DNA from 2 places in the Sphaerisporangium rhizosphaerae genome. Region 1 is predicted to be linked to the other one. Evidence: riboswitches for the same ligand, from Rfam matches in the RefSeq annotation. Region 1 holds a riboswitch; the other holds the start of a gene.
What was found. A riboswitch is a leader RNA that binds a small molecule or an ion and turns the genes downstream of it on or off. The one in region 1 is predicted to bind S-adenosylmethionine.

Region 1 (4,594 bases):
GTGCGACTCGACGTCCGGCTCCAGGGCCCGCGCCCACAGCGCGTCACCGTCGACCCCGAGAGGGTGCACGCCGATGCGGGTCGTGCGTCCCTCGTAGGTGATCGTGCGCTGGACGCGGTCGACCTGGGCGCCGAGCAGGGTCTCGCAGCAGTCCATGAACGCCGACGCCCAGCGCGCGGTCAGGAAGCCGGCCTGGTCGGCGCCGAGGATGCCGGTCAGCAGCTCGGCCGCGATGTCGTCGGGCAGCAGCGAGAAGTACTCCGGCGGCGCCCACGGGGTGTGCGAGAAGTGGGAGATGCGCAGGTCGGGGCGCTCCACCCGCAGCATCGCCGGAGCGAGCGTCAGGTGGTAGTCCTGGATCATCGCGCGGGCGCCGTGCGCGGCCTCCTCGGCCAGCGCCAGCGCGAACGCGGCGTTGTAGTCCTGGTAGGACTCCCACTCCCGGCGGAAGCGCATGTCGAACTGCGGCGAGTTGGGCGTGTCGTACAGCAGGTGGTTGACGAACCACAACGTGGAGTTGGCCACCGCGTTGTAGGCCCGGTGGAACGTCGCGGGCGGTATGTCCAGCATGCGCACCGGGCCGGTGTCGTAGCCGGCCTGGTCCAGGCGCCCGCCCGACGCCAGCCGCACGGCGCTGCGGTCGCCGTCGGACAGCGCGGCGCACACCCACAGCACCTCGGCGTCCTTGGCCACCTCGGACAGGCCGGAGACCATGCCGCCCCCACCGCGGCGCATCGTCAGCGTGCCGTCATCGGCGAGCGTGAACGACACGGGCCCCCTGTTGGAGGCCAGCAGAACTGTGTTCATCCGCCCATCACCACTCCTCGTCCGCCCTGCGGCGGTCGTCCCTCGCCGGTTCATCTCCGCTGTGACGCGCACCTGGCCGCAGATTAATTGAATTTAACGCTCCCAATAAGATGGGTTGGCGGTCAGGTCAGGGCTGGCCGCAGGCGGTCGAGAGGAGCTCGGGGCATGGCGCTTGACGAGACGACCGAGGATCTGGCCCGCGCGGCCGCCGCGGGCGACCACCGTTCGCTGGGCGAGCTCCTGCGCCGCATCGAGGCCGACGTGCTGCGCCACTGCTCGCGGCTGCTGCCGTACCACCAGGACGCCGAGGAGGCCTGCCAGGACACCCTGCTGGCCGTGGCGCGCAACATCGGGCGGTTCGAGGGGCGGGCCCGCTTCTCCACCTGGCTGCACATCGTGACGACCAACTGCGCCCGCACGACCTACCGCACCCTCAAGCGCCGTGCGGCCGAGCAGACGGCCGATGAACTGCCCGAGCTGCGGGCCGACCCGCGCAGGGTCAGCGTCATCGCCGGGTCGCGGCTCGACCTGCTCGACGCGATGGAGTCCCTGGAGGCCGACAAGCCCGAGCTGGCCCAGGCCCTGGTGCTGCGCGACATCTGCCAGCTCGACTACAACGAGGTCGCCGAGCAGCTCGGCATCCCGCTGGGCACGGCCAAGTCGCGCATCCACCAGGCGCGCAAGTACGTCCAGGCGGCGCTCGGCGACGCCTACGGCCGGCCCTTCGCCTAGCGGGCCGCAACGCGCTCCCTTCCCGCCTGCTCTGTTCCGGGACGGAGCTTCTCGCGACGCTTCTCGCAACGTGCTCACCTGCGGCTTCGGTTTCTCCTATCGTGCTCTCACGTCTCGGAGAATGAGACGGACGGCCGTCCGCGCCGGTGGGCGAGGTACAGTTCTTAAGGCCTGCTTGTGATACAAGCGGGATCACAACTTCATATTGCTCATCCAGAGGGGTGGAGGGACCGGCCCTGCGAAGCCCCGGCAACCCTCCCGGCTGTGGTCATCCGCGTCTGCCGAACGACGCGGCACTCAAAGACCAGTGAGACCGGCCGGGACAGGTGCCAATTCCGGCCTGTGACCAAGGTGGTCCGGGCGAAGATGAGGGAAAGGCCTCGCTTCATGGCGCTCGCAACAGCTGAGACAACGACCACGCTCGACTTCGGCCCCGCCGTCGCTCTTTCGTGCCGCGAATGCGGCACCAGGTTCGACCTGGGACCGATCTTCGCCTGTGCCGAGTGTTTCGGGCCACTCGAAGTGGCCTACACCTGGAGCTCTCCCGGCGAGACCGGGACGGCGGTGACCCGTGAGCAGATCGCCTCGGGTCCGAGCAACATCTGGCGCTACCGCGGGCTGCTGCCGGTGCCCGCCGACGTCGCCTCCCGGCCCAACCTGGCCCCCGGCTGGACCAAGCTGGTCAAGGCCGACAATCTGGCTCGCGAACTGGGCCTGCGCAGCCTGCATGTCAAGGACGACTCCGGCAATCCGACCCACTCGTTCAAGGACCGGGTCGTCGCCATCGCGCTGGAGGCCGCGCGCAACTTCGGCTTCCACACCTTGTCGTGCTCCTCCACGGGCAACCTCGCGGGCGCGGTGACGGCCGCGGCGGCGCGCGCGGGGCTGGACGCCTGCGTGTTCATCCCGTCCGACCTCGAAGAGGCCAAGATCGTCATGGCCTCGGTGTACGGCGGCCGGCTGGTGGGCATCGAGGGCACCTACGACGACGTCAACCGGTTCTGCTCCGAGCTCATCGGCGACCCGCTGGGCGACAAGTGGGGCTTCGTCAACGTGAACCTCCGGCCGTACTACGCCGAGGGGTCCAGGACGCTGGCCTTCGAGATCGCCGAGCAGCTCGGCTGGCGCCTGCCCGAGCAGATCGTCATCCCGGTGGCCTCCGGCTCCCAGCTCACCAAGATCGACAAGGGGTTCCGGGAGTTGATCAAGCTCGGCCTGGTCGAGGACCGCCCCTACAAGGTCTTCGGCGCACAGGCCGAGGGCTGTTCGCCGGTGTCGGCGGCCTTCAAGGCGGGCCACGACATCGTGCGTCCCGTCAAGCCCGACACCATCGCCAAGTCGCTCGCCATCGGCAACCCGGCCGACGGCCCGTACGTGCTCGACATCGCCCGTCGTAGCGGCGGCGCGGTGGAGGACGTCACCGACGCCGAGGTGGTGGACGCCATCCGGCTGCTGGCGCGCACCGAGGGCATCTTCGCCGAGACCGCCGGCGGCGTGACCGTCGGCGTGCTGCGCAAACTCGTCTCCAACGGCCTGCTCGACCCCGAGGCCGAGACGGTGGTGCTCAACACCGGGGACGGCCTCAAGACGCTCGACGCGGTCTCCGCCGAGGCGAGGCCCACCGCGGTCATCCGTCCTTCGCTCGACGCATTTCGTACGGCTGTCGCCGACCACTCCTGAAAGGGCCTGATAAATGAGCGTTTCTGTGCGGATTCCGACGATTCTTCGCACCTACACCGACGGCGCGTCGGAGGTGAGCAGTGACGGGGCGACCCTGCGCGAGGTGCTCCAGAAGCTCGACGCCGACTTCCCGGGAATCGGGGCCCGTATTCTGGACGAAACGGGCAAGATCCGCCGTTTTGTCAACGTGTATGTCGGAGAAGAGGACGTCCGATTCGTCGACGGTCTCGACACCGCAACCCCCGAAGGAACCAACATCTCGGTGATCCCCGCCGTCGCCGGGGGCTGACCTCCGCGCCCTTCTGGCCTTTGTGAGGCGTGCTCAAGTCTCACCGGCCCCATCGGTCACATCACGCCCATGCGTCCTAGCTGGACGCATGGGCGTCGCCATGTCCGCAAGGGGGGCCCGGTAGCGGGACGACTATCATAATAGAAGTGATTACCGGGTCCTCCGTTAGTGTAATTGTCAACTAACTAAACGCGAGCGGGAAATAGCCGAGTGCCGCTGAGAGCGAACGTCAAGTAGTAGTTTCCCGATTGACTCTGTTGCTTCAACCCTTGCCACAGGTATGGTCGAGAACGATCGACGTAGCCGAGGAGTTCGCATGCGTCTCGGCTCCGAAGGTCACGGACCTCGCGGAGGAGTGGGCGGGGTCCGGAGCCCAGCAAGAGGAGTCGGAAAGTGGCGCAGGGCACCGTCAAATGGTTTAACGCGGACAAGGGCTACGGCTTCATCGCGGTAGACGGTGGTAAGGACGTGTTTGTCCACTACTCAGCGATCCTGTCCGAGGGATACCGGTCCCTAGAGCAGGGTCAGCGGGTGGAGTTCGAGATCACGCAGGGGCAGAAGGGCCCGCAGGCGGAGTCCGTTCGCACTGTGTGACGTGGCCGGCGTCGCCCGGCCAGACGAAGATCCACTAGTCTCTCCCCGTCAGTAGCTGGAAGGTTCGGTCTGTCATGCACCAAGACGGGCCGGGCCTTCCTTCATGTCAGCCTGCGGGGCTGTACCGCCTACCCTGTGGGGGCGGGCCCAATATTCGGCATACGGTCGGAGAAATCCTTGTGCCGCCCAGGTCATAGGGGTTGTCGCTTGCACTCGACCGGGTAGAGTGCTAAACAGTTCGTTGGCACTCTCCTGTCGAGAGTGACAAACCTGGATCGAGGCGATGGGGCCTGGCGATCCACGGCGACAGGTGCCGTGGAGGCGCGGGTTTCATGCCGTCGCGGGCGTCGGCTCGATCCGCTGCAAGCCACCCTGTATCTGGGAGGTCTAGCCGTATGGCAGCCAAGATGATCGCGTTTAACGAGGACGCCCGGCGCGGTCTCGAGCGCGGTATGAACCAGCTCGCCGATGCCGTCAAGGTGACCTTGGGTC
Region 2 (4,594 bases), on a different contig from region 1:
CGGCGCTCGGCGGCCAGCGCGCGCAGATAGGCGGCGAACTCCGACGCCGCGCGCACCGCCGTGTGCTGCGCCTCGACCGACGGCGCGAGCTCGTACATGCCGCACATGCCGGCCGACCACGGGCGCAGCAGGTGCCGGTCGGCCTCGGGGACGCCGAGCATCTCGGCGATCACCGTCACCGGCAGCGGCTCGGCCACCTCGGCGATCAGGTCGCCGCCCCCGCGCTCGACGAAGCCGTCCACCAGCTCCCCGGCGACGCGGCGCACCCTCGGGCGCAGCTCCTCGACCATGCGCGGCGTGAACGCCTTGGAGACCAGCCGGCGCAGCCGGGTGTGCACCGGCGGCTCGACGTCCAGCATCCCGCCGCGGGTCACCCGCCAGAACGGCTCCTGGAAGTCCGGCTCCGGCCGCCTGCCGAACTCCTCGTGCGAGGCGACGTGCAGGTACGAACGGCCGAGCCTGCGGTCGCGCAGCGCCGCGTTGACGTCCTGGTGCCGGGCCACGAGCCACTGGCCGGTCGGCTCGAAGAAGCTGACCGGCCGGCTGTCGCGGAGCTCCCCGTAGGCGTCGTAGGGATGGGCGACGAAGGCCGGATTCCACGGGTCGAAGCGCACGACGTCATGGTAATCGGGATATCCCACCACGTCTCACCTGCCCATCCAGGGATGAGCATCGCCACCGGCCAAGGGAGTGGCCGGCGCACCGCGCGGAACAGCCCTCGAGCCGCACGGAGCGCCGCCGGGGTCAGCGGGCTTCGGCGGGCGGCGCCGGGGCGGCGTCGGGCGCGCCGGTCTCCCCGTAGCGCTCGTGCAGCTCCACCGGCCGCTGGGCGCCCGCCTTCTTGCGCGCACGGATGTTGAGCAGCTCGACCACCAGCGAGAACGCCATCGCGAAGTAGATGTAGCCCTTGGAGATGTGCTGATCGAAGCCCTCGGCGATCAGCACGACCCCGATGAGCAGCAGGAACGACAGCGCCAGCATCTTGATGCTCGGGTACTTCTCCACGAACGCGCTGATCGTGCCGGACGCGAACAGCATGATCACCACCGACACGACCACCGCGGCGACCATGACGCCGATCTCGTCGACCATGCCCACGGCCGTGATCACCGAGTCCAGCGAGAAGACCACGTCCAGCAGCATGATCTGGATGATCACCGAGGTGAACGAGGCCGCCACCCGGCCGCCGGAGTGGCCCGAGGCGCCCTCCAGGCTGTCGCCGATCTCGAAGGCGCTCTTGCCGAGCAGGAACAGCCCGCCCAGGATCAGGATCAGATCGCGCCCGGATATGTCGTGCCCGAACACCGCGAACAGCGGCTCGGTCAGCCGCACGACCCACGACAGCGCGAGCAGCAGCGCCAGCCGGCTCACCATCGCCAGCCCCAGGCCGACCTTGCGGGCCAGGTCACGGCGCTCCGGCGGCAGCTTCCCCGCCAGGATGGAGATGAAGATGATGTTGTCGATGCCCAGGACGATCTCCAGGGCGACGAGGGTCAGGAACCCGATCCATATCTCCGGATTGAGCAGCCAGTCCATCGCGCCTCCTCGGGCCGGGCGTCGGTCACGTCACGGCCCCCGTCCCGGGGAGCCCGTCCCCTGTCAACGCGCGAGGGACGGTCAAAGTTCGCGATTCGTGAAACGTGTCACCCCTGCCTCATGAGGTTGCGGACAGGCGGGGGAGCCGGGTTATAGTCCCGGTAGGTCATGAGTGCCAGCGTCAAGCCCCGGCTCGCTGGCCGGCAACCCTCGCGCTCGCGGCGGGGTGCCCCGGGTGAGGACCAGGTCCGGCACGAGGTGTGCCGGGCAAGCGCGGGCTCCGTCACACCAACGCCGTGACCGGGTCCCATGACCTTAGGAGGCCGGCGTTGACCGCTCTCACCATCCTGCAGAGCTCCTCCCCCGCCGTTCACGGCACCACCCCGCCGCCCCCCGGCACCTCCCCGCTGCCCTCCGGTACTTTCTCGCCGACCTCCGGTACTTTCTCGTCGGCCGCCGGTACTTTCTCGCCGGCCGCCGGTGCCTTTTCGCCGGTCCCCGGCACGTCATCCCTGGTCCCCGGGGCGAGCGCGCGTCCGGACGCGCCCGCCGTGCTCGGCGCCGACCTGGAGGTGCCGGTCAAGGGCGGGCGCCTGCTGCCGTACGCCAACCTGGACTACGCGGCCAGCGCGCCGTGTCTGGCGCCGGTGAGCGCCGCCGTCGCCGCCGCGCTTCCGGCCTACTCCAGCGTGCACCGGGGCGCCGGGTACGCCTCCCAGCTGACCACCGCCCGCTACGAGCAGGCCCGCCACACGGTGCGCGCCTTCGTCGGCGCCCGCCCCGGGGACGCCGTGGTGTTCACCCGCAACACCACGGACGCGTCGAACCTGCTGGCCCGCTGCCTGCCCGGCGGCACCACCGTCGTGGTCTTCGAAACCGAGCACCACGCCTCGCTGCTCCCCTGGCCCGACGCCGTGCGGCTCGCGCCGCCCGCCTTCGCCGGCGAGGCGGTGCGCGCGGCCGACGAGGCCCTCGCGGCCATCGACGGGCCCGCGCTGCTGGTGGTCACCGCGGCCTCCAACGTCACCGGCGAGCTGTGGCCGATCGCGGCGCTCGCGCACATCGCCCACCGGCACGGCGCGCGCATCCTGGTGGACGCCGCCCAGCTCGTCCCGCACCGCCGGCTCAACCTGACCGCGCTCGACCTTGACTACGTGAGCTTCTCCGGGCACAAGCTGTACGCGCCCTTCGGCGCCGGCGCCCTGGTGGGACGGGCCGACTGGCTCGCCGAGGCCGAACCGTACCTGCGGGGCGGCGGCGCCTCCAAGGCCGTCACCGGAGGCGCGGGCCAGGGCGCGCCGCTGTCCACCGAGTGGAGCGCCGACCCCGAGCAGCGGCACGAGGCCGGCACGCCGAACGTCCTGGGCGCCATCGCGCTGGCCGCCGCCTGCGACGCGCTGTCGGCCACCGGCTGGACGCCCCTGGTCAAGCAGGAGGAACGCCTTCTCACGCTGCTGCGCGACGGCATCGCCGCCATCGACGGCGTCCACGAGCTGTCGCTGTGGGGGCCCGGCCACCCGCGCGTCGGCATCGTCTCCTTCGTCGTGGACGGCTGGACGGCGCGCGAGGTCGCCGAGGCGTTGTCCGCCGAGTACGGCATCGGCGTGCGCGACGGGAAGTTCTGCGCCCACCCCTTCGTCCGGCACCTGCTGGACGCCGTGGGCCGCTCCGCCGACGGTGACTGCGCGGACGGCACCACCGGCGCCGTCCGGGCGTCCATCGGCATCGGCACGACCGAGGAGCACGTGCTCCGCCTGGTCGCCGCCCTCTCAGATCTTGTCTCCCGCCGCTGACGTGACAGCATGGGGTTCATGACCGAACCTCGCGGAACCCGCGGAGGTCCCGGAGCCGGCGGCGCCGCCACGGGCGTCGAGCGGGTCGTCGCGGTCGGGACCGGCGCCAAGGAGCTCGCCACCGAGGACATGATCCTCAACATCGGGCCCCAGCACCCCTCGACCCACGGCGTCCTGCGCCTGCGGCTGACCGTGGACGGCGAGCGCATCGCCTCCGCCGAGCCGATCATCGGATACATGCACCGGGGCGCCGAGAAGCTCTTCGAGGTGCGCGACTACCGGCAGATCATCGTGCTGGCCAACCGGCACGACTGGCTCTCGGCGTTCGCCAACGAGCTCGGCGTGGTGCTCGCGGTCGAGCGCATGCTGGGCATGGAGGTCCCGGTGCGGGCGGTGTGGGCCCGCACGCTGCTCGCCGAGCTGAACCGCGTGCTCAACCACCTGATGTTCCTCGGCTCCTATCCGCTGGAGCTCGGCGCGATCACGCCGGTGTTCTACGCCTTCCGCGAGCGCGAGACGTTGCAGGCGGTCATGGAGGAGATCTCCGGCGGGCGCATGCACTACATGTTCAACCGGGTCGGCGGCCTGAAGGAGGATCTGCCGTACGGCTGGCTGGACCGCGTGAGGCGGGCGGTCGCCGAGGTGCGCGGGCGGCTGCCCGACATCGAGCGCCTCATCCACGGCAACGAGATCTTCATCGCGCGCACGCGCGGCGTCGGGGTGCTCGACCGCGAGACGATCATGCAGTACGGCGTCAGCGGCCCGATCGCGCGCGCGTCGGGCGTCGACCTCGACCTGCGCCGCGACGAGCCGTACCTGGCCTACGGCGAGCTGCCGGTCAAGGTCGTCACCCGCACGGCCGGCGACTGCCACGCCCGGTTCGAGGTGCTGCTCGACCAGGTGAAGGCCTCGCTCGACCTGGCCGACGCCTGTGTGGAGCGGCTGCGCTCGCTGCCGCCGGGCCCGGTCAACCAGCGGCTGCCCAAGGTGCTCAAGGTGCCCGAGGGGCACACCTACGCCTGGACCGAGAACCCCCTCGGCCTCAACGGCTACTACCTGGTCTCGCGGGGCGAGAAGACCCCGTGGCGGCTCAAGCTGCGCAGCGCGTCCTACAACAACGTCCAGGTGCTCAGGGAGATGCTGCCCGGGCAACTGATCGCCGACATGGTGGCCATCCTCGGCTCGATGTTCTTCGTCGTCGGCGACATCGACAAGTAGAAATCACGGCGCTGACCTGCGCGTTCGACGCGGGTTTCCGGCCGGGT

Region 2: linked by a shared signal. The riboswitch ahead of ACFQSB_RS17560 (aminotransferase class V-fold PLP-dependent enzyme) and the one ahead of thrC (threonine synthase) in region 1 are both predicted to bind S-adenosylmethionine.

The regions. Positions count from the first base shown of each region.
Region 1 covers NZ_JBHTCG010000056.1:24,186-28,779, reverse strand. Annotated here, with positions in the region: gene ACFQSB_RS38985 (alpha,alpha-trehalose-phosphate synthase (UDP-forming)) at 1-807, opposite strand, end outside; gene ACFQSB_RS38980 (RNA polymerase sigma factor) at 973-1,539, shown strand; SAM riboswitch class I at 1,746-1,912, shown strand; gene thrC (threonine synthase) at 1,927-3,219, shown strand; gene ACFQSB_RS38970 (MoaD/ThiS family protein) at 3,233-3,508, shown strand; gene ACFQSB_RS38965 (cold-shock protein) at 3,902-4,102, shown strand; gene groL (chaperonin GroEL) at 4,498-4,594, shown strand, end outside.
Region 2 covers NZ_JBHTCG010000010.1:169,942-174,535, reverse strand. Annotated here, with positions in the region: gene ACFQSB_RS17570 (cytochrome P450) at 1-641, opposite strand, end outside; gene ACFQSB_RS17565 (TerC family protein) at 745-1,536, opposite strand; SAM riboswitch class IV at 1,701-1,816, shown strand; gene ACFQSB_RS17560 (aminotransferase class V-fold PLP-dependent enzyme) at 2,049-3,329, shown strand; gene ACFQSB_RS17555 (NADH-quinone oxidoreductase subunit D) at 3,348-4,547, shown strand.